DNA from 2 places in the Paenibacillus sp. MB22_1 genome. Region 1 is predicted to be linked to the other one. Evidence: a T-box and tRNA genes for the amino acid it is inferred to sense, from the RefSeq annotation. Region 1 holds a T-box; the other holds one or more tRNA genes.
What was found. A T-box is a leader RNA that pairs with one kind of tRNA and senses whether it is charged. The one in region 1 lies ahead of ACL02P_RS11840 (valine--tRNA ligase), so its partner is inferred to be a tRNA-Val.
Positions count from the first base shown of each region.

Region 2: it encodes a tRNA-Val, which carries the amino acid that the T-box ahead of ACL02P_RS11840 (valine--tRNA ligase) is inferred to sense. The anticodon was not compared.

Region 1 covers NZ_JBLADV010000002.1:45,412-55,389, forward strand. Annotated here, with positions in the region: gene ACL02P_RS11825 (SPOR domain-containing protein) at 1-866, opposite strand, end outside; gene murC (UDP-N-acetylmuramate--L-alanine ligase) at 1,039-2,361, opposite strand; gene ACL02P_RS11835 (bifunctional folylpolyglutamate synthase/dihydrofolate synthase) at 2,421-3,794, opposite strand; gene ACL02P_RS11840 (valine--tRNA ligase) at 3,894-6,569, opposite strand; T-box leader at 6,721-6,983, opposite strand; gene ACL02P_RS11845 (LysM peptidoglycan-binding domain-containing protein) at 7,069-8,526, opposite strand; gene ACL02P_RS11850 (RluA family pseudouridine synthase) at 8,713-9,645, opposite strand; gene hemL (glutamate-1-semialdehyde 2,1-aminomutase) at 9,642-9,978, opposite strand, start outside.
Region 2 covers NZ_JBLADV010000001.1:729,603-739,580, forward strand. Annotated here, with positions in the region: gene ACL02P_RS03230 (LacI family DNA-binding transcriptional regulator) at 1-146, shown strand, start outside; gene ACL02P_RS03235 (superoxide dismutase) at 247-864, opposite strand; gene ACL02P_RS03240 (DUF1450 domain-containing protein) at 1,062-1,313, shown strand; gene ACL02P_RS03245 (helix-turn-helix transcriptional regulator) at 1,361-1,996, opposite strand; partial or broken gene ACL02P_RS03250 (hypothetical protein) at 2,077-2,232, opposite strand; gene ACL02P_RS03255 (phosphatase PAP2 family protein) at 2,459-3,067, shown strand; gene ACL02P_RS03260 (DoxX family protein) at 3,124-3,663, opposite strand; gene ACL02P_RS03265 (hypothetical protein) at 3,858-4,046, opposite strand; gene ACL02P_RS03270 (polysaccharide deacetylase family protein) at 4,072-4,836, opposite strand; gene ACL02P_RS03275 (hypothetical protein) at 5,142-5,216, shown strand; gene ACL02P_RS03280 (metallophosphoesterase family protein) at 5,281-6,183, shown strand; gene ACL02P_RS03285 (hypothetical protein) at 6,583-7,167, opposite strand; tRNA gene ACL02P_RS03290 (tRNA-Val) at 7,311-7,383, opposite strand; gene ACL02P_RS03295 (hypothetical protein) at 7,626-7,907, shown strand; gene ACL02P_RS03300 (GNAT family N-acetyltransferase) at 8,148-8,600, shown strand; gene ACL02P_RS03305 (DUF3892 domain-containing protein) at 8,669-8,908, shown strand; gene ACL02P_RS03310 (MBL fold metallo-hydrolase) at 8,975-9,712, opposite strand; gene ACL02P_RS03315 (copper amine oxidase) at 9,895-9,978, shown strand, end outside.

The sequences.
Region 1 (9,978 bases):
CTAAGCAGGTCAACCAGCTCTGCGCTCTGCGCCATAAACCCTTCCAACGCTTCGCGTTCGCCGGCAAATGGGACGTTAGCCGCTGCCGGGAACGAGATCTCGTGCAAAATCAGGTTCACACCTGCCGCCTTCAGTTGACCGGTAAGCAGTTTCGATTGCTCTCTATCCGTGGAGACCCCGGCATAAACCCGTTTCTCGTCGACCGTATCCCGGGCAGCTGCAATACCGGACGCTTGCAGTTCCTCCTGCGCCAGCTGCACCCCCTGCGCCGTGCTAAACACGCCATATTGCAGGAAGTAGTAAGTCTGCTCCGGCAATGCGACGCTAATAAGCGGAACGTTATCCTCGGTTGCGGGGTCCTCCCCTTCAATCTCCCCCATGGCCGGCTGGCTTGCTGTGTCTCCCGATTCCACCTGCTGTGGCGTGTTCGTGTTAATCCCTGGAAGAGGGAGTTCGATCTCCTGATTAAATAAAGATAGCACGACATACCCAAACAGTGCGCCCGTAACAATCGCTCCGGTCAAAGAGCCGGCCACCTTCCACCAGGAGGTTCGGTGAGGACGGGTATAGATGGGAGGGGTCTCCTCCTGCCACTCTGTCTGCCAAGGGTCTTTGTCGTAAATTTCTTCCCAATCGTCCCGAGTTGTCCCCATCGGATCTTGGCGTTGTCTCTGGTCTTGTCCGCCCGGAAAGACAGTGAGCCCCATCCCTGTATGGTCCGTGAAGGGATCCCCCCATTCCTCTACCGTCTCTACCGCTCGATATTGGGGTGTGGTCCTCCGTATCGGCTCCTCAGCAATCTCCCGCTCCGGCCGGATTTCCCGGCCATCCCTGTCAAACCGGAATGTCATTTTGGCTTTGTTCACGGTCCGCACGCTCCTTGTCCATTCTTCTACCCTATCCATATGAACGCGAACTAACGGTTATGCCAAGCCTAAAGAGGTGAGGTTCGTAGATTGTAAGAAACGAAAAAAACGGCCTCCCCGGGAACCAAAGCCCGGTAAAGACCGTTTATACTGAAGGGTAAAGCTTGAGGATTTAGTTAGACAACCCTTTGGCCAGCTCGTAACCCACTTTGTAAATGTCGCCCGCGCCCATCGTCAGCACGAGATCGCCAGGCTTCAAACGATGCTGCAAATCGGCAATTACGTCCTGCTTCGTCGGCAAGTAACGAGCGCCGGGATTGCTGTTTTGTTTGATCAATTCGACCAGCTTCGAGGAGCTCACGCCTTCGATCGCTTTCTCTCCGGCCGGTGAATAAATGTCGGTGATGATCACCTCATCCGCATCTCCAAACGCCCGGCTAAACGCATCCAACAAGAAAAAGGTCCGCGTATACCGCTGCGGTTGGAAGACGGCGATAATTCGCTTGCCGGTTGCCTTGGCCGCTGCGATCGTCGCTTGGATTTCCGTTGGATGGTGTGCATAATCGTCGATAATCAGAATTCCGTTCTTCTCTCCAAGCACCTGGAAACGGCGTTTCGCGCCATGGAAGTGGCGCAACGCTTTGACAACTTCATCAAACGGAATGCCTGCCTCCATGCATACGATCACGGTCGCCATCGCATTGTAAACATTATGCCGACCAGGCACAGACAATTCCACTGTTCCGAGCTCCCGGTCACCTTGATACATTTTAAAGGTAACACAGCGATCTCCAAGCTCAATCTCCCGGGCCGTATAGTCGCAGTTGGTTTCGATGCCGTACGTAATCGTCGGACTTTGTACCCGAGGAAGCAATTCCCGTATGTTCGGGTCGTCTCCGCATACGACCGCCTTGCCGTCCGGTTTGATCTGATTCAGAAACTGCACGTAGGCTTCCTTCAGGCGATTGAAGTCACCGCCGTAGTTTTCCAAATGGTCGGCCTCGATGTTGGTCACGACGCCAAGTGATGGATAATACTGCAGGAAGGAACCGTCGCTTTCGTCAGCTTCCGCAACCACGCATTTTCCTTGTCCGGCTTTGGCATTTGTGCCCATGTCCATAATTTCCCCGCCGATAATGTAGGTAGGATCGGTACCGCAAAGCTCCATCGCCAGCGCGATCATCGACGAGGTTGTCGTTTTGCCATGAGCTCCGGCAACAGCAACACCGTTACGCTCATTCAAAAGGCGGGCCAGCATCTGAGAGCGATGCAGCACCGGTATGCCTTGCTCTTGCGCTTCCAAACGCTCCACATTATCCTGCGGCAGCGCGGTAGAGTAAACGACCAAATCCGCCCCATGCACGTGTTCGGCGGTATGGCCGATATAGATTTTCGCTCCCTTCGCGGCGAGCTTCTCCGTCAACTCTTGGGAGGCAACGTCCGATCCCGTGACGGTATACCCCATTTCCAGCATCACGCGGGCAATGGCGCTCATGCCATATCCGCCGATACCGATAAAATGTACGTGTTGTTCGGTCGTATTTAACAAAATGGTCACCAGCCTTTTTCAGAATCGGTTTGATGCAAAAGGGCCGCCCGCACGTCCGAGATCAGATACAACGTGCCGGTGACTACCCCAAGATCCTCCCGTTCCGTCCGTGACTCCAAAAGCGAAAGGGCTTTTCTCCAGTCACGTTCCACGATGATTTCCAAATCCGCTTTCGCTTCTATCCCCTGTAGTTCGGCCACGAGTTCATACAACGCATCGGCGTCCATTTTCCGGCGAAAATCGGGCTCGGTCAGAATTAGCGTATCCACTATTGGTAATATATGCTTCAAGTAGCCCTGATGATGCTTATTGGCCAGCATCCCCATCATCAAATGCAGCTTGCGGTATTGGAACGCTTCAGGCAGGCTTTTCGCCAGCGAAGCGGCACCTTCCGGATTATGTGCTCCGTCCAATACAAGGCGAGGTTCCTCCCGCACCACTTCCAGCCGTCCGGCCCAGAAGGAAGTACGGAAACCGTCCTGCACCTGTTCATCCTCGAGGATAAAAGCCATATACTGCCGCAGCACTTCCAGCACCATCATGACGCCGGCGGCGTTCTTGCATTGATGCTCCCCAAGCATGCGAATCGTAAAATCCATCTCCCGGAATGGACCTTGAAAATGCAACTGCTGCTCCTTGGCATCCACCGCCACCCGCTCGTACCGGAACTGCTCCCCCATCAGATAGAGGGTAGCATGCTTGGCTGCCGCCGTTTCCTTCAGTACGGCAACAGCCTCCGGCTGCTCGGCGCAGCTGACCACAGGTACCCCCGCCTTGATAATGCCAGCTTTCTCGCGGGCGATTTGCTCGATTGTGTCGCCAAGGACGTCCATGTGATCCAAGCCGATGTTCGTAATCAAAGAGACGATCGGCGTCACAATATTGGTCACATCCATCCTTCCCCCAAGCCCGGTCTCCCATACTACCACATCGGGGTAACACACTTCCGCAAAATACAAAATCGCGATCGCTGTGCTCACCTCGAACATGGTTGGGGATCCCAGTTCGGTGCCGGCGATTTCAGCCACCAATGGAGCAACCCGGTTCGCCAGCTCGAGCAGCACCGTCTCGGGGATATCTTCCTCATCATATTGGAAGCGATTCGTGAATTTTGTGATGTAAGGGGACGTATACGTCCCCACATGATAACCGCATTCCCGCAGTGTTCGGGTCAGGAAAGCGCAGGAGGAGCCTTTACCGTTCGTCCCTGCCACATGAATAAATTTCAGCCTCCGTTCGGGATGGCCTAACTTTTCCATCATGAGCTCGATCCGTTCCAAGCCGGGACGGATGCCAAACGGCAGCAGCCCGTTGATCCAATCGACCGCTTCAGCATAGCTGTTCAGCGGCCGTGTTTCTTCCTCTGTACGATCCCCCATGTCAGTCACCTTCATTTAATATTAGTGTAGTTCAAGAAGTCATCTTCGAAGCCTTTTCTTCGGTGCTCCAAACCTGACTTCTTGAACTTTTATTTTCAATTAACCTTTCAGCTCCGCAATCCGTGCCAGCACCTTGTCGCGTTTCTCGGAATAATCGGCCATCTTCGCCCGTTCTTCCTCGATGACTTTAGCCGGCGCTTTGGACACAAAGCCCTCGTTGGCCAGCTTCTTCTCAACGCGTTCCACTTCTTTGTTCAGATGGTCGAGTTCCTTCGTCAGCCGCTCGATTTCCTGTCCGATATCAATCAGACCCGACAGCGGCAGGAACAGCTCGGCTCCCGTTACAACAGCGGTCATCGCCTTATCCGGCACGCCGGCGTTCAGCGAAGCCTCGTACTCCGACGTATTGCAGAAACGGCGGATGTAATGCTCGTTGCGGGACAACACTTCCAGCACTTCCGCGCTGCCCGGCTTGATGACGAGCTCGATCTTTTTGCTCATCGGCACATTCACTTCGGCGCGGATATTCCGCACAGCGCGAATGACATCGATCAGCAGATTCATTTCCTGAACAGCGTCCGGTGCTTCCAGCGCAGGGTCGTATTCCGGCCAAGCCGCCAGCGTAATCGTTTCGCCAGAATGCGGCAAATGCTGCCATATTTCCTCGGAAATAAACGGCATAAACGGATGGATCATGCGCAGCGTGCGATCGAGCACATAGGCCAGCACAGATTGGGTTTTCTTCTTAGCCGCAGCATCTTCCCCGTACAGGGACAGCTTGGCGAATTCGATATACCAGTCGCACAGATCGTCCCAGATGAAGTTGTACAGCAATCGACCGGTTTCTCCGAATTCGTAAGCGTCGATCAGGCGGGTAATTTCCTTGGCCGTCTCGTTCATCCGGTGTAAAATCCAGCGATCCGCCGTCGACAGCTCGCCGCTGATATCGATATCCTCGTACTTCACGCCCCCCAGGTTCATCAACGCAAAACGCGAAGCGTTCCAAATCTTGTTGGCGAAGTTGCGGGCTTGCTCAACGCGTTCCCAACGAAAACGCAGGTCTTGCCCCGGCGTGTTGCTGGTGGACAGCATGTAACGCATTGCGTCGGCACCGTACTTCTCAATAACTTCAATTGGATCGACGCCGTTGCCCAGCGATTTGGACATTTTGCGCCCTTCACTGTCGCGGACGAGGCCGTGGATCAGGACATCCTTGAACGGAACTTGACCGGTGAATTCCAGCGAAGTGAAGATCATCCGGGCAACCCAGAAGTAAATGATATCGTAACCGGTGGAAAGAACGGACGTTGGGAAATAGCGCTTGAGATCCGCACTATCCTCATCCGGCCAGCCCAGTGTGGAGAACGGCCAAAGTGCAGAGCTAAACCACGTATCCAGCACGTCCTCGTCTTGTCGGATATCGTCGCGTCCCAGCTTGGCCCGTGCTTCTTCCTCACTGCGGGCTACAACCATTTCGCCGGTCTCGTCGCAATACCAGGCCGGAATGCGGTGACCCCACCACAATTGGCGGGAAACACACCAATCGCGTACGTTCTCGATCCAGTTCAAATAAATTTTCTCGAACCGATCCGGTACGAAGTTAACGCCGTTCCCCGATTTTTGCGCTTCAATCGCTTTTTCCGCGAGCGGCTTCATCTTCACGAACCATTGCGTCGACAGATACGGCTCAACCACAACGCCGGTCCGTTCACTATGACCAACCTGATGCACGTGATCCTCGATTTTGATCAGCACGCCCATCTCCTGCAAATCCTTCACGATCTGCTTGCGGCATTCGAAGCGGTCGAGGCCTTGATACTTGCCGGCTTCAGCATTCATCTTGCCGGTCTCGTCCATCACGTTAATTTGCGGCAGGTTATGGCGCAAACCAACTTCGAAGTCATTCGGGTCATGCGCCGGGGTGATTTTTACCGCGCCGCTGCCAAACTCTTTCTCCACGTATTCATCGGCGATAATCGGGATTTCACGGTCAACGATCGGCAGACGAAGCGTTTTGCCGACCAGATGGCGATAACGTTCATCCTCTGGATGAACAGCAACGGCGGTATCGCCGAGCATCGTCTCTGGACGAGTCGTCGCCACGGTGATATAGCCGCTTCCATCGCTCAGCGGATACTGAAGATGGTACAGATGCCCGTTAACTTCTTTATATTCTACCTCGATATCGGAAAGCGCCGTACGCGCCGCCGGATCCCAGTTGATAATGTATTTGCCGCGGTAAATCAAGCCTTTCTCATAAAGCTTCACGAACACTTCGCGAACCGCTTGGGACAAGCCCTCGTCCAATGTAAACCGCTCGCGCGAATAATCGAGCGAAGCGCCCATTTTGGCCCACTGTTCATGAATCGTTCCCGCATACTGGTCCTTCCAGGCCCATACTTGTTCGAGGAACTTCTCGCGGCCCAGGTCGTAACGGGATACGCCTTGCTCTCTAAGCCGCTGCTCCACTCTCGTTTGAGTTGCAATCCCCGCATGGTCCATCCCGGGCAGCCACAACGCGTCATATCCCTGCATTCGCTTGGTCCGGGTCAAAATATCCTGCAGCGTCAAATCCAGCGCATGCCCGATATGCAGCATCCCGGTTACGTTAGGCGGCGGAATCACGATCGTGTAGGGCTTGGCATCCGGCCGTTGTCCGGCTTTAAAGAAGCCGTTCTCCAACCAATAACGGTGCCATTTCTGCTCCGCTGCTTTCGGATCGTACGTCGTCGGCATTTCTACCGACGAAGTTTGTTGATCTTGATTTTCTGTCATCCTATTCAACCTCCGTTACAAATAAGCATAGCCTTGGCGATCCCAAGATAGTCGACTGGCGTCATCAGCTCCACACCGTGTGCATAAGACTTCGGGACGGGCTTTCGCGCCTACTTCATGCTGCCTAAGAAAAAACAAAAAGCCCTTCGTCTCAAAGGACGAAAGGCTTTACTTTCGCGGTACCACCTTTGTTTCGCATCAATGGCATCCGGTTCATTCACCATCCGGTGCAAGAAATGCGACTCTCATGCAGATAACGGCTGCTGCCGGTCCGTTCTAACCCCATATGATATGCTGCTCAAACGGACAACTCCCGGGCGACTTCGGTGAGCTACATGTCCTGCAGAATCTCTCAGCCGTGGATTCCGCTCTCTGAAGGGTACGCTGCCTACTCTTCCCGTTCCAAGTCTTTGCCATAGATCTTATTACTTTAATCTATATTATCATAACTTGGAAAGGAACGGGAGTCAACAATCCGCCTGATTTCACGGGGAGATCCTCACGGAATGTACAAAATTTGCCCTTCATTCACCTGATGCTCGGACAGCCGGTTGTACAGCTGCAGCTCCCGTGGACTCAGGTGGTAGCGTTGGGCGATATCATCCAACGTCTCTTCACGCTGCACGATCACGAGACGCACTTTGCGGAAGGGGTTTTGATCCTCGTTGCTGATGAACAGGTTCTTCCACCGCAGCTCCTCACCCTCACCTTGGTCTCTGCTGTCGTCCAGGCTCGCCTGATCCGAAGCTTCCTCCTGCGGTTCCTGAGCAGGCCGGGCCGAAGAGGAAATCAACTTCGTTAAGCCAAAGTTGTCTCGATCTCCCTCGTCATCCCCTTTTTTGGCCCCCAACGCAATCTTCATTTCCTTCTTCTCTTCTGGTTGGGCAGGTACAACTTGGTCCGCTTCAACCTCCGCATTCGCCTCCAAAACAGGTTCGTTCGCCGTATCGTTTGACACGGCAGCGACTTCTTCGCCAACCCCATCCGAAGCCCGTTCCGGTTCAGCATATTCCGCCTCTACAGCTTCACTCGCACGTTCAATTGGCGCGGATTCCGCGAATGGGCGAATCTCCTCCTCAAATGTTGCGCCTGCATCCAACTCCTCTGTCTGGTCAGCAAAAACCTCTGCAGCAGCGTCAAAATCCGATTCAGATTCCTTGTCCGCCCAAGGACCAGCTTCCTGGAATGCGGGGACATCCTCTCTCCAGGCGGCGGATTCCTGCGGCTCGTCCGCACTTCGTTTTTGCGCGGTAAGGACTTCATCCGGAAACGCCTGCCACGAAGCGAATTGCGGGATTTGTTGAGGCTCTTCGTCCTGCGGCTCTTGCTTCAGCTCCAGTTCAGGCTCCGGCTCTTCGTTTGCCGTTTCGCGGATTAACGAATTCCAAGAGAACGTCGGCTCCGGCTCTTGGCGAACTTCTTCCGTCAGCAATGGCGCTGCCGGGATCGATTCAGGCTCGGTCACCGCCGAAGCGTAATCCTCCGATTCCTCCGCGCTGAAATTCGATTCGGCTTCCGGTTCATCCTCTCGCAGATCCGGTACGACATGGGCAGTCGTAAACTCGCGATCTTTCCATGCATCTTGCTCGGACACGAGGGTAGTAGTCTCCACCCCTTGAAGCGACAAGACCCCTGTAATATTCAAGCTGCGCGAGCTAAGCAGGTCAACATCGAAGTTTTCAATTTCAACCGTGATATCCTCCAACCGGTTTACCCGGCTTAGCGGTATCGTAATTTCTACTGGAATATAGTGTTCCAGCTTCTGCGTTTCTCCTTCTCCCCGATACACCCCCGACAACAGCAAATGGCCGCGCAGCGCGGCATACTCCTCCCCGGGAATCACCTGGACTTTCGGATAGAGCTCGATCTCCTCCAGCTCTTCAATGCCGATCACATCTTCAGAAAGATGTATGCGCTCATAAATATCAAACCTGAGACCATAGGATTGATCAGCCAACTCGTTACCTCCTTTCAGCATATCCAAACCTGATTTAGAAATCGATGAATCTTGATCCAAATCATCCTCGTTTAATCTATATGCTGCAAAAGAGAGTGCATGCCAGCTTTTTGCCAATGGGAGGGTACAGACCTTCTCACATTAGGTAAAAAAATAAGCCAGGCTGCCATCAGACAGCCCGGCTAGTCAACGAAAGCGATCGCGCAGCTGGATCATGGCCGGCGGCCACGGATCGCCCAGCTCCACCGCTTCTCCGGTGAGCGGGTGCGGGAACACCAGCCGCTCCCCATGCAGCGCTTGATAAGGCAGCCACTTCGTGCTGCCGCCATACAACGCATCCCCTACGAGCGGATGGCCCGCTGCGCTCAGATGGACGCGAATTTGATGCGTGCGGCCGGTCTCCAAGGTCAGCCGAACGAGGCTCACCTCGTGCTTCGGGTATACCTCCATCAGCTCCACATGCGTGATCGCCGGCTTGCCGGTAGGGGACACCCGGCGCCGCTGATTGTGATGGCGGTCCCGGCCGATCGGCTGGTCAATGATCTTAAGCGCGGAACTAACAACGCCCTGTACAAACGCGATGTAAGTCCGTCCGATCTCCTTGCGGCTCATCGCTTCATCCAGCTTTAAATGGGCGTATTCGTTCTTTGCGAACAACACCGGTCCTGACGTATATTCGTCCAGCCGGTGAATATGCGCCGCAGCGATTGGCTGACCCAGGCTGGCGTACCATCCCGCGACGCGGTTGGCAAGCGTGTCCGGCGGAGCCGAGTCCCTACGGGAAGCGCCCCCCTCGTTGCCGTCCGGATGGACTTTTAGCCCTGCCGGCTTGTGCACGACAAGGCAAAAATCATCCTCATATAAAAGCGAAAGCTCTGCCTCAACCGGAGCATATTGCGATGCCCTGGCCGGAAAGGCCAGCAGCCTTAAACGGTCCCCGGCTAGCTTGATGCCGCCTTCGGCCCGCAGCCGACGCAGCAGCTTAGGAGGAGCCTGCAGCCCCTCCTCCAGCCAAGCCATCGCCGCATCCAGACGGTCCTGCCCATCGCGCGCAGGCAGCTTGCCGGGCATCAGCTCGAGCCATTCCCCGCGCCGCGTCCAGGTTAGCTTGCCGCTCACAGCTTTTGCAGCGCCAAGCGATGCGCTTCGATCGTCAGCTCAATGTCTTCGTCGGTATGCACGCCCGAGACGAACATACCTTCGAACTGCGAAGGCGCCACGTTGATGCCTTGCTCAAGCAACGCCGCGAAGTAACGGCGGAACAAGTCGAGGTCGCTTGTTTTTGCCGTCTCGTAATTGATAACCTTCTCTTCGGTAAAAAACGGACAGATCATCGAGCCCACGCGGTTGATCGTACACGGAATACCTTTTTCCTTGGCGTTGCGCGTAAAGCCTTCCTCCAGCTTCGCCGACAAGCGCTCCAGCCGGTCGTACACCTCTGGAGTAAGCAGC
Region 2 (9,978 bases), on a different contig from region 1:
TGACGACGATGCGGGTGGAGAAGGAGCGCATGTGTGATGCCGCAATTAGCTTGCTCCTGTCAGACCTTGGGCGTTCCCGCGAGAAGATTCACTGGCAAATCCCGCCCACGTTGGTTGTCCGGGAGTCTGTTGCTCGGAGAGGATAGGGGCCTAGGCTAGATGAAAAAAAGGGTGCCCACAGAGCCGGTTCACCGGTCCAGTGGACACCCTTTCGCGTTCGTGCAGGCGTTACGCCAACACGCTGACTTATTTGTTCAGTGCTGCTTCGTAACGTTTCTCAACTGCAGGCCAGTTGATGACGTTAAAGAAAGCGGCGATGTAGTCAGGACGTTTGTTTTGATATTTCAGGTAGTAAGCATGCTCCCATACGTCCAGGCCAAGGATTGGCGTTTTGCCTTCCATCAGCGGGGAGTCTTGGTTCGGCAAGCTGTAAACGGACAATTTGCCGTTAGCATCTACAGCCAGGAACGCCCAACCGCTGCCGAAGCGAGTGGTAGCTGCTTTCGTGAATTCTTCTTTGAATTTGTCAAAGCCGCCCAGCTCGTTGTTGATCGCTTCAGCCAGCTTGCCGGAAGGTTGGCCGCCGCCGTTCGGGCCGATCGTTTCCCAGAACAGGGAGTGGTTCGCATGGCCGCCGCCGTTGTTGCGAACAGCAGTGCGGATGCTTTCAGGAACGCTGTCCAGATCGCTGATCAATTCTTCAACGGATTTGGATTGCAATTCTGGAGCGGATTCCAGAGCTGCGTTCAGGTTCGTTACATACGTATTATGGTGACGATCATGGTGAATCATCATCGTTGTTTCATCGATATGAGGTTCAAGCGCGTTGTTCGGGTAAGGCAATGCAGGTAATTGATGTGCCATTTCTAAATCCATCCTTTCTTCTCCAATATGTAGTAGTAATTCCGACAAAACTAATTATAAATCCGCACTCCGACTTAGTCAACATAGATGTATATTAAGTATGTTAAATCGTTCGCAGCCATTGACAAATCAGTTCGTGAATTTCATAATGAGGGTTCAAGCATCATTAGCCTACAAGTTTGGGGTGAAAAGACGTCATGGGGTTGGGCATCGTTATCGTTGAGGTGTGCGACAGCAACCTGATGAGCGCGCTTGAGCTGGAGAAGCTGGAAGAAGAATACCCCGAAATTGCCGTGATGCGGCAGGACTGTCTTAGTTTATGCGGGTTATGTAAGCTTAGACCGTATGCACTGGTGAACGGCAAACGCGTCTCCGCCAAGACGACGGAGGAGTGTATCCAGCTCGTGAAGCAAGCCATTGAGGACGAGTTAGCCGTCTATGATATATAACCAAAAAAAGCAGCCATGAGGCTGCTTTTTTCTATAGGCGGATCTCCTCAGCGTTCGCGCTGGCGGATCACATACACACATTTTCTCCCTTGTTGGGCCAAGCATTCCGTGCGTTCGACATCGGCATCCAGCAGCGATTCAAACAATTTCAGCTCGCAGTCGCAGGCATGATTGTAGCGGTTCGCGATTTGCGAGATCGGGCAGTTATGCTCCATCAGGACATACTCGCCGTGATCGGTTTCTTGAAGCTCGGTCATATATCCATTGTCGTTTTGAATCTCCGAGAGCGTGCGTACTTTTTCAGTCAGCGATTTCCCTTGCATCTTGGACATATATTTACGGCTCAGCTTCTCCTTACGGCGATCGAACAGGCGGTCTACCATGTCTTCGCCGCTCTCCTCGGCCAGTTCGTCCAGCAGATCCAGCGTAAGCGAATGATATCTCTTGGGAAAAAGCCCCTCAGCCAGCTCGGTTAACCCATATACAGCAGTGGGCCGTCCTGCCGTCTGCCGAATCATTTTCGATTCGATCAGCCCGTCGCGTTCCATCGTGCCGAGATGGCGGCGCACCGCCATTTCCGTGATCTGCAGTTCTGTCGTAAGCTCTTTGGCACTCAGAGGTCCGGCGGTTTTCATTAAATGAAGAATCCGCTCGCGGGTGGAAAGGTCTTTTTTGGCATTCATGCGTGACACTCCCTCTCGGGTGATAAGTTCCGGCGGTCTTAGCTTTGCGGGACGACGAGAGCGGCTTCCCGGCACGCCTCCGAACAGAAGCCGTGATGTTCTTCGGCGGCGATCAGGATGCGTCCCTTGATCCCCAGCTCTTTGCAGTATTGCAGATGCTCGGCAGTGAAGGCGGCAGGATCCTCGATCCGGACAAATTTATAAAATAATAATACGCGATAAGCGTGTTGTTCCATTATTTGAATCACCTATCTATTCTATGATGAATTCTACTGCATTGTAGTCCAAGGCTCTCGACTTAGTCAATATATAAGTATAGTAAGTATATTAATGCGGGTCTAGCGGATATTCTTTCCTTGCGAAGCCGTGGAAGCATGAAATTGGAAATAAGGGTTGCCGGGACCTCCGGTTCCCAGTACAATGATCTGGTTCAGGTGAATGCAGGTGAGAGGGGAACTTTTGATGAAAAAATGGCTTTTGCCAGTCCTGCTTGCTGCCTTGTTTGTGGTGCTGGGCGGGCTGCTACATACGGAGGGATTGCGTTCGATTGACCGCAGTATCGGGGACTTTTTCTATGGGCTGCGCAATGACAGCATCACTCCGGCGGTCAAAGCGATCTCCGAGTTGGGAACAACCACCGGTTTTGTTGTGGTGCTGGGGATTGCCCTCATTTGGACATTGCTGGTTCTGCGGAACGGACGTTATGCCCTTTGGCTGACGATCAGCCTGGCAGGCGGGTGGCTGCTTAACAAAGTGTTGAAAGCTCTATACACTCGTGAACGTCCTGACATGTGGGACAGCCTCGTTGTACCGGACGGGTACAGCTTTCCCAGCGGAAATGCGATGATCTCCGCCGCTTTCTTCGGGGTGATCGCGTTGCTGCTGCTTCGTTCCGGTAGGGTGGGGAATCGCATTTGGGCGGTGGTGGTGCTGCTGATCATTTTGCTGATTGGGGTCAGCCGCTTGTACTTGGGCGTGCATTATGCCAGTGACATTGTTGGCGGCTTTCTCGCGGGTGCGGTGATCGCCGAGCTGTGTGCTTGGGGCGCCGTGGGCCGAAACAGAATATAATGAATAAAGAAGAAAGCCCGCCGGATGGCGGGCTTTCTTCTTTATATGTGCGGCGCTTACGCCGTGTGTTTAACGTTCAGCGGTTGCTTAGGCGTCGGGGCTTGCGTTCCGGCATCGCCTTTTTTGTGGAACAACTTGCGGAGGTAAGGCATCACGTAGTAGTCGAGGCCGATTTTACCAGCGTTAGCTGCAGCGACGAGAATCAGTACTTCAAGGATCAACATTTGCGCGTTGGTGCTTACCGTACCCGAGAAGAGGAACGCGGCGTTCATCACGAAGCCCATCAGTGCAGCGAAGGTGGTGAAGGTACCGAGGATCAGCCCCAGGCCAACCAGGAATTCGCCGTAAGGCACCAGGAAGTTAAAGAGTCCGACATTCGGCAAGGCAAAGTGTTCCAGGAAGGCTGCCCACCAGCCTTGTACGGCCGGATGGTCGCCAGTGCTGTTCGCGATCGCTCCGGTCAGGAAGCCTGCGGCATCGAAGCCGCCGGTGATTTTATGATAGCCGGCTTCGATCCATTGGTAGCCCAGGTAGACGCGGATAACGGTCAGGAGCCACATCGCCACTTTGTTTGTTCTCAGGAAATTGTTAAACATAAGAACCACTCCTTTTATTTATCGTTGTTTTTTTGTTTTTCGGATGATCATCTTTGATGTCTTTATTATATGTGATTTATTTCACTATATATGTGATTTAAATCACAAATATCAAAAATTGAGAAAATAAATTTTAATATAAAACAGCAAGGCGGGCTGAAGCCCCGTCTTGCTGCATGTTTGGTGGATTTCACTTATTTGGCTTGATCCTTGCTCTGATTCTTTTCTTCCGCCTCACCCGTAAAGGTTTCCGTCCATTCCTCCATCATCTCGCCAACCAAATCTTCGAGCTTCTCGGTGGCCGAGGTAGGGTGTTTCGGAACGGGAATCGGATCCACGCCGGAGCCTTCCCCAGAAGGCAGGGTATTCTGCTCCTTATCCATCTGTGTTGCTCCTTTCCAATGAAGTCTAGTGGTCAACCTTAATATGATGATCCGGCGTAACTTTATGCGTCAGCAGTTCGGATACGGTAACGAAGCGATAACCCCGGCTTTGCAGTTCCGGCAAAATGACCTTTAACGCTTCGATCGTCTGCGTGCTGTTATACACGTAATCATGCATCAGGATAATATCACCGTTGCGGGCGTTGTCCAGCACCTTGCGCACGATTCTGCGTACGCCGGGTGACGTCCAGTCCTTCGTATCCTGATGCCAGGACCAGAGGATCATCTGCAGGTTGTTATGTTTGGTTAGCTCGACAATGGCATCATTATAATATCCGCCCGGGGGGCGGAAGAGGACCGGTTTACGTCCGGTGGTCTCGAATACGGCTTCCTGGGTCATGGCCATTTCTTCCTTCAAGGCCGGTAGCGCCAGCCGATGAAAGGAAGGATGGTGATAGGAATGGTTGCCGATTTCATGGCCCGCGGCTTGTTCCATTTTGACGATTTCGGGGAATCGATTCACCCGGTCGCCCACAACAAAGAAGGTCGCCTTCGCATGATACTTCTCCAGAAGCTCGAGAATTTTCGGAGTTTGCTGCTCATCCGGTCCGTCATCAAAGGTTAAGGCGATGTATTTTTCTTGCGTCGGCACTTCCCACACAATGTCCCCGCGTTCCTCATAATAGCTTCTTTGCTTGCCATGAACCGGGGAGGATGCCTCTGTTGCAGGGGCGAGCAGCGCAGCGGCAAGGGCGATGGTGAGCGCTGCTCCCAGTTTGATTTTGACCATCGGTTCTACGTGCCTCCATCAACTATACTTGAGCGCTTGTCCGTCCGGGGAAACTCGCAGCTTCCTGTCGGCGCTGTCCGTTTAGTTTGGCTGGTTGGCGGTGCTTTTATCCATGGAAGGGTGAACCTTGAGCTTGTGCAAATCCTCCAGGCACCGTTTGCGTTCCTCTTCGGGAGTTTCCAGCTCGTTTCGAACGCACGGCATAGCTCATGTTGCTTTTGCTCTTACGGCCGATCCTCGAAAACAGGATGCCGTAGTATATTAAGGTAAGTACCGTTTATGCGGTATGGTTAGGGGTGGACATCGTGCTGATTTCTTTGGCGGGAGTCATCCTGTCCCAGAGAAATTGTCGCTATCTTCGATCCTGTGGATTGGCGTGATTGTCCTCGGTGTTGTCGGATTGAATATGAGTGGTAAGGGAGGCTAAGGGAATGGTTGATCGCAATGAGCAGCAGGCAGGGGAAGGACGGCGGGACGAGGAGCTTTGGCTTTCGTTTCAGGGTTATTACCGACACGCATGTTCGAGCAGATGAGCAGCATACGCATAACGTCAACTTGGAGCGGGCGCTGCAAGATATCGCGGCAAATGGCACGGGAAGCGTTGGCATCATGCATGCGGGAGACGTGACGGATCACGGATTTCCGGAGGAATATGAAGCGTGGAACCAAATTTGGAATCGGTTTGGCGGAGCATTGCCTCCGCTGTATGTGACGATGGGCAATCATGATGTCGCATTGGAGAACTGGGAGGCACGTTTGGGACAATTTTTGCGCGGTACCGGGGCGGAGGGCATTTATCATGATCATTGGATTGATGGGTATCATTTTATTTTTCTTGGAACGGAAGAAGGGCTGGAGTTGTTTAGCTCGTTGTCGGAGAAGCAGCTGGCTTGGCTCGATGACAAGTTAGGGGAAAACGCTGCGGCAGACCGCCCGGTTTTCGTCTTCCTGCATCAGCCGCTGCTTAACACGGTCGCCGGCTCCTACGAAGCGCAGCGCTGGTACGGCGTTGTGCAGGATGCGGATCTCCGTGCCGTGCTGGCCCGTCACCCGCAGGCGATTCTCTTTACGGGGCATACCCATTGGGAGTTGGATGCCCCTCACACTTCATATGGTGTGGAGGGCGAGGGCCCGGTGATGTTCAATGCCGCTTCGGTCGCCTACCTGTGGACCGACGAAGACGAACACAAGGACGGCAGCCAAGGCTTCTACGTCGAAGTTTATCGCGACCATGTCCTCGTACGCGGTCGGGACTTTACCCGCGGCGAATGGGTGGAGTCCGCACAGTTTCGGGTGGAGTATCCGCGGGGGGAGCAGGTGATTGGAAATCGGGTGGACGTATGGTGAACAGTAACATACTTTAACGAGAACGCGCACCTTTAGGGGCGGGTGTTTTTTGTGCGATGCTATGGCGCGACGGAACAAAGGCAAGAAGCAAGAGGCCGTTTGCTGCTTGCGGATATTTGATAGCTGGTAGATGCTAGCTGTTTGATGTTGGCTGGTAGATGGTAGAAGGTAGCGTGTTTGCGGTTTGCTGATAGCTGCTAGCTGGCATCTCGGCTGCGCTAACGGACACCAGAGCCGTTATTTGGGTTCGGACGCAAGCCTACCCGTTTTAACGGACCTCAGAGACCTTATTCGGGTCTGTTGCGTTGAATCGATGAGTATTTTTGCCCAATAAGGTCACTTGAGTCCGTTAGCTCGGGAAATCTCCGGGAAATGAACAAATAAGGTCGGTACGGTCCGTTAGAGGTGGGGAGGTTGGACAATAGAGTTAGCAATCTGAACGAGTTCAGAAATACTGTACAAAGGAACAAAGTTACCATCTTCCACCTTGTTCGATCCTAAGGCATAGGTTAATCCTTGCTTTCTCCAATAGAGCCCGCTTAAGCTTGGTGTGCTTTGGATCCAGGTTTGTGTGCCATCACTTAATTTTGGCCCCTTTTTACCATCCGGTTTGGACTTTACCTGCGAATTTGAAACAGCCAGTATCAGTTGCTCTCCTCGCTCTTCATTAGCAAAGGTCAATTGGATCAAGTCAAAGTTAGCTGGGACGATATCGGCAGACTGATGGGTAATCGGAAAAGGAACTTTTGGAATAGAAACCTCAAATGGCACTTCATTCAAGGTATCTTCAAAAGATTTGCAACACTCTGAGCCTGGGTCCCATACGGCTACACCATCTCTTATGGATAAGCCTGGCGAAGTCCCGGGAGTTTGCTCGACATCCTCAGCAATGGGTGAGATATCATTGTTCTTTGCCCCAGTTCCGCAACCGCCAGCTAGCATCAGAAGAACAACGATCAAACAAACGTACATGATTTTTTTCAAAAGGATCACCCCTTTGGCTATTCCCTATTATACAGTAAATACCAGTTATATACTATATTATCTTCGAATCGGAGGCCATCTTAATCTGACAAAAGAGAAAATAAAAAATCCCTTAAAGCTTATGCTTTAAGGGATTTTCTCTATGATCTGCAGTGGGCTCGAACCACTGACCCCCACCCTGTCAAGATGGTGCTCTCCCAGCTGAGCTAGCAGATCAAACTTATAGTGAAGACAAAAATTATCTTATCAGGCGGTGGGGTTCTTGTCAACACTTTCCTAGAGTATAAGGTGTCTGTCCTCTGTCAACAATGGTGGAGGAATGCGTGTCCGAGTGGTAAGGCGCATGACGTCACGACGCTGCATTTCATTCAAGACGCGCATACAGTCAGCACTGCATACATCCATGACACGCATATATCAGACAGACAGGCACCACGTAACGAAAGGAAGAAGTGAACATGCGTTGGAACCACCATCACCGCCATATTGGCCTTAACCATCATAACAACAGCAATGATCAAATCTCGTCGCCGAAGAGCGAGACGAAACGGCCGCGGTCCCTTTGGGTTGCCGTCGCGGGGGCCGTCTTGCTGCTGGCCCTGACCAGCGCCTGCCGCATGGCGCCAAACGCGGAGACCTTAAGCCGGCAGACCGGCGCATTCCCTTGGCCGTTTGGGCCATCCGTGTCGGACGGCGTGTATTCGCCTACGATTGTAGAGGATGTGTATTCCACGGAATAAATGCTTTATTCTTCCTCGTCCCATTTGCGGGAGTAGCCTTTCTTCGTCGTGTAAAACATGGAGGCAATCAGCAAAACCGCGATGACGACCGCAGCGGCGATTGTTATGCCCATGACCATACCCCTAAGCCAACTCCTTTCCATCGATGTCCATGAGACAACTATACATAAAAATGATTTTTTTGTATAATGATGCAGTTTAAATGATCCAACAGACAAGCAATGGTGGGAGGGGAACGAAGTGTCGGCTGCAACGATCATACATGTCGATCATGAGGAGCAATTACAGAAATGCCTGGACATCCGCAAAGAGGTGTTCGTCGAGGAACAGAAGGTCCCCGTTGAATTGGAAATTGACGAGTACGACCAGATTGGCCCGGATGTACATCATGTGCTGATCGAATTGGAAGGGGACTATGTTGCGACAGGCAGATTGATTTACTATAAAGACAATGCCGCCAAAATGCAGCGGATCGCCGTACGTGAGCCGTACCGCTCGAAAGGCGTAGGCAAAATCCTGCTGCTCGCCTTAGAGGAGCTGGCACGGGAGCTCGGTCTCACGAAGTCGGTGCTGGATGCTCAATGCCATGCCGAAGGGTTCTATGCTAAACTCGGCTATGAGACAATCTCGACTGAACCGTTTGATGACGCCGGTATTCCGCACGTCCGGATGGTCAAGTCGTTAAAATCGTAAAGGTCATAGGTTTGGAGGTTTTGGGGCAAGCTAGATCTAATCTTAATGAAGAGGAGATGAGCTAGCCGATGGCCCTGAATACCAGAGAAACGTTTATTGCCGTGCGGAAGAACGGTGACGGGAATTTGGTCGCGTTCAAGACGTCCAGCGGCCGCGTGCTGGATTACCAGCAAGCCCTGCAGGAAGTGAAGGCAGGTGCGATCGCCGGCGTCAATGTGTTTAAGGGACGGGACGGAGAGATGTATATCCGCGGCGATGCTGATGGAGATCCGTCCAACAACTTGGATAACTTGCCTAGCTTCGAATAACGTTGATCCATATCCTATATTTAGAAAAAGAACCCTGCAGGTAAGCATACCCGCAGGGTTGTTTTGTTACAGCGTATAGACTTCGTGCTGACGCAGAAAGTCCATGTTCCCCGTAGCGCCTCGGAAGGACTCCATATCATCGCTATAATGCATCAGCAGGATTTGGCTTTGGATCTCGGTTGGCAGGGACAATAACTCCTGCAGCGTCGTATGAACTTCACCTTTCCCGGTAAGTTGGACCTCGTGAAAAATTCGGCGGCACCCCCGCTCACGAACAAGCCTCATTAAGAGCTCCGGCTCGAACGTCATATCCGCACTGTAAAAAATCTCCTCATTGATATAAAGCGAATAGCTGGGTTTACCCGGGATATGCGGCGTTCGGATGAGCTCCACTTTTAACTCAGGGGCAAGCTGTGCAGGCTCGCTTTCCTTTAATAGACGCACGTCAAACACGTCGTTTAGCGAGTGGATTACACCGTCTTGGCTTAACCCGCCTTTCAGCGTATTTTCCCATAGCGGCTCCACCAAATTTTCACCAATATACAGGATCGGTTTCCGTCCAGAACCAAATTTCCGGCGAAAAGCCAGCTCTTCCAAGCCTCCAACATGATCGCCATGGATATGGGTAATCAGCACGGCATCGATCTCCTCCACCGACTTGCCGATCGTGTGCAGCGCCAGGGGGGCGGTGATTCCGCAATCGATGAGCAGGGTGAAGTCACCGGCATAGAGGAGCGCGTTGTTATTAAAATATTTTTTGGCAAACGCTCCGCCCGTCCCCAGCATTTGTAGTCGTAAAGCCATCAGGCATTCCCCCTTAGGTCAAGTATGGATCACCTCTTTAACTGTACACAATTTCCAGCCGAAACAAAAGGTTAGGCTCGCTCTATAAAAAAATGCCGTCATTTCCCATCAACACCGCAACTTGACCGGAACCAGCGAGTATAACTATACATCAACAGGAATCAAATGGAGGGTCAACATTCATGAAATGGAGAAGAGTTGCATTACTGGTGGTGGCATTCTCTCTTATGGGAGGTTCCCTGCTCTTTGCCGACGCCGCGAGCACC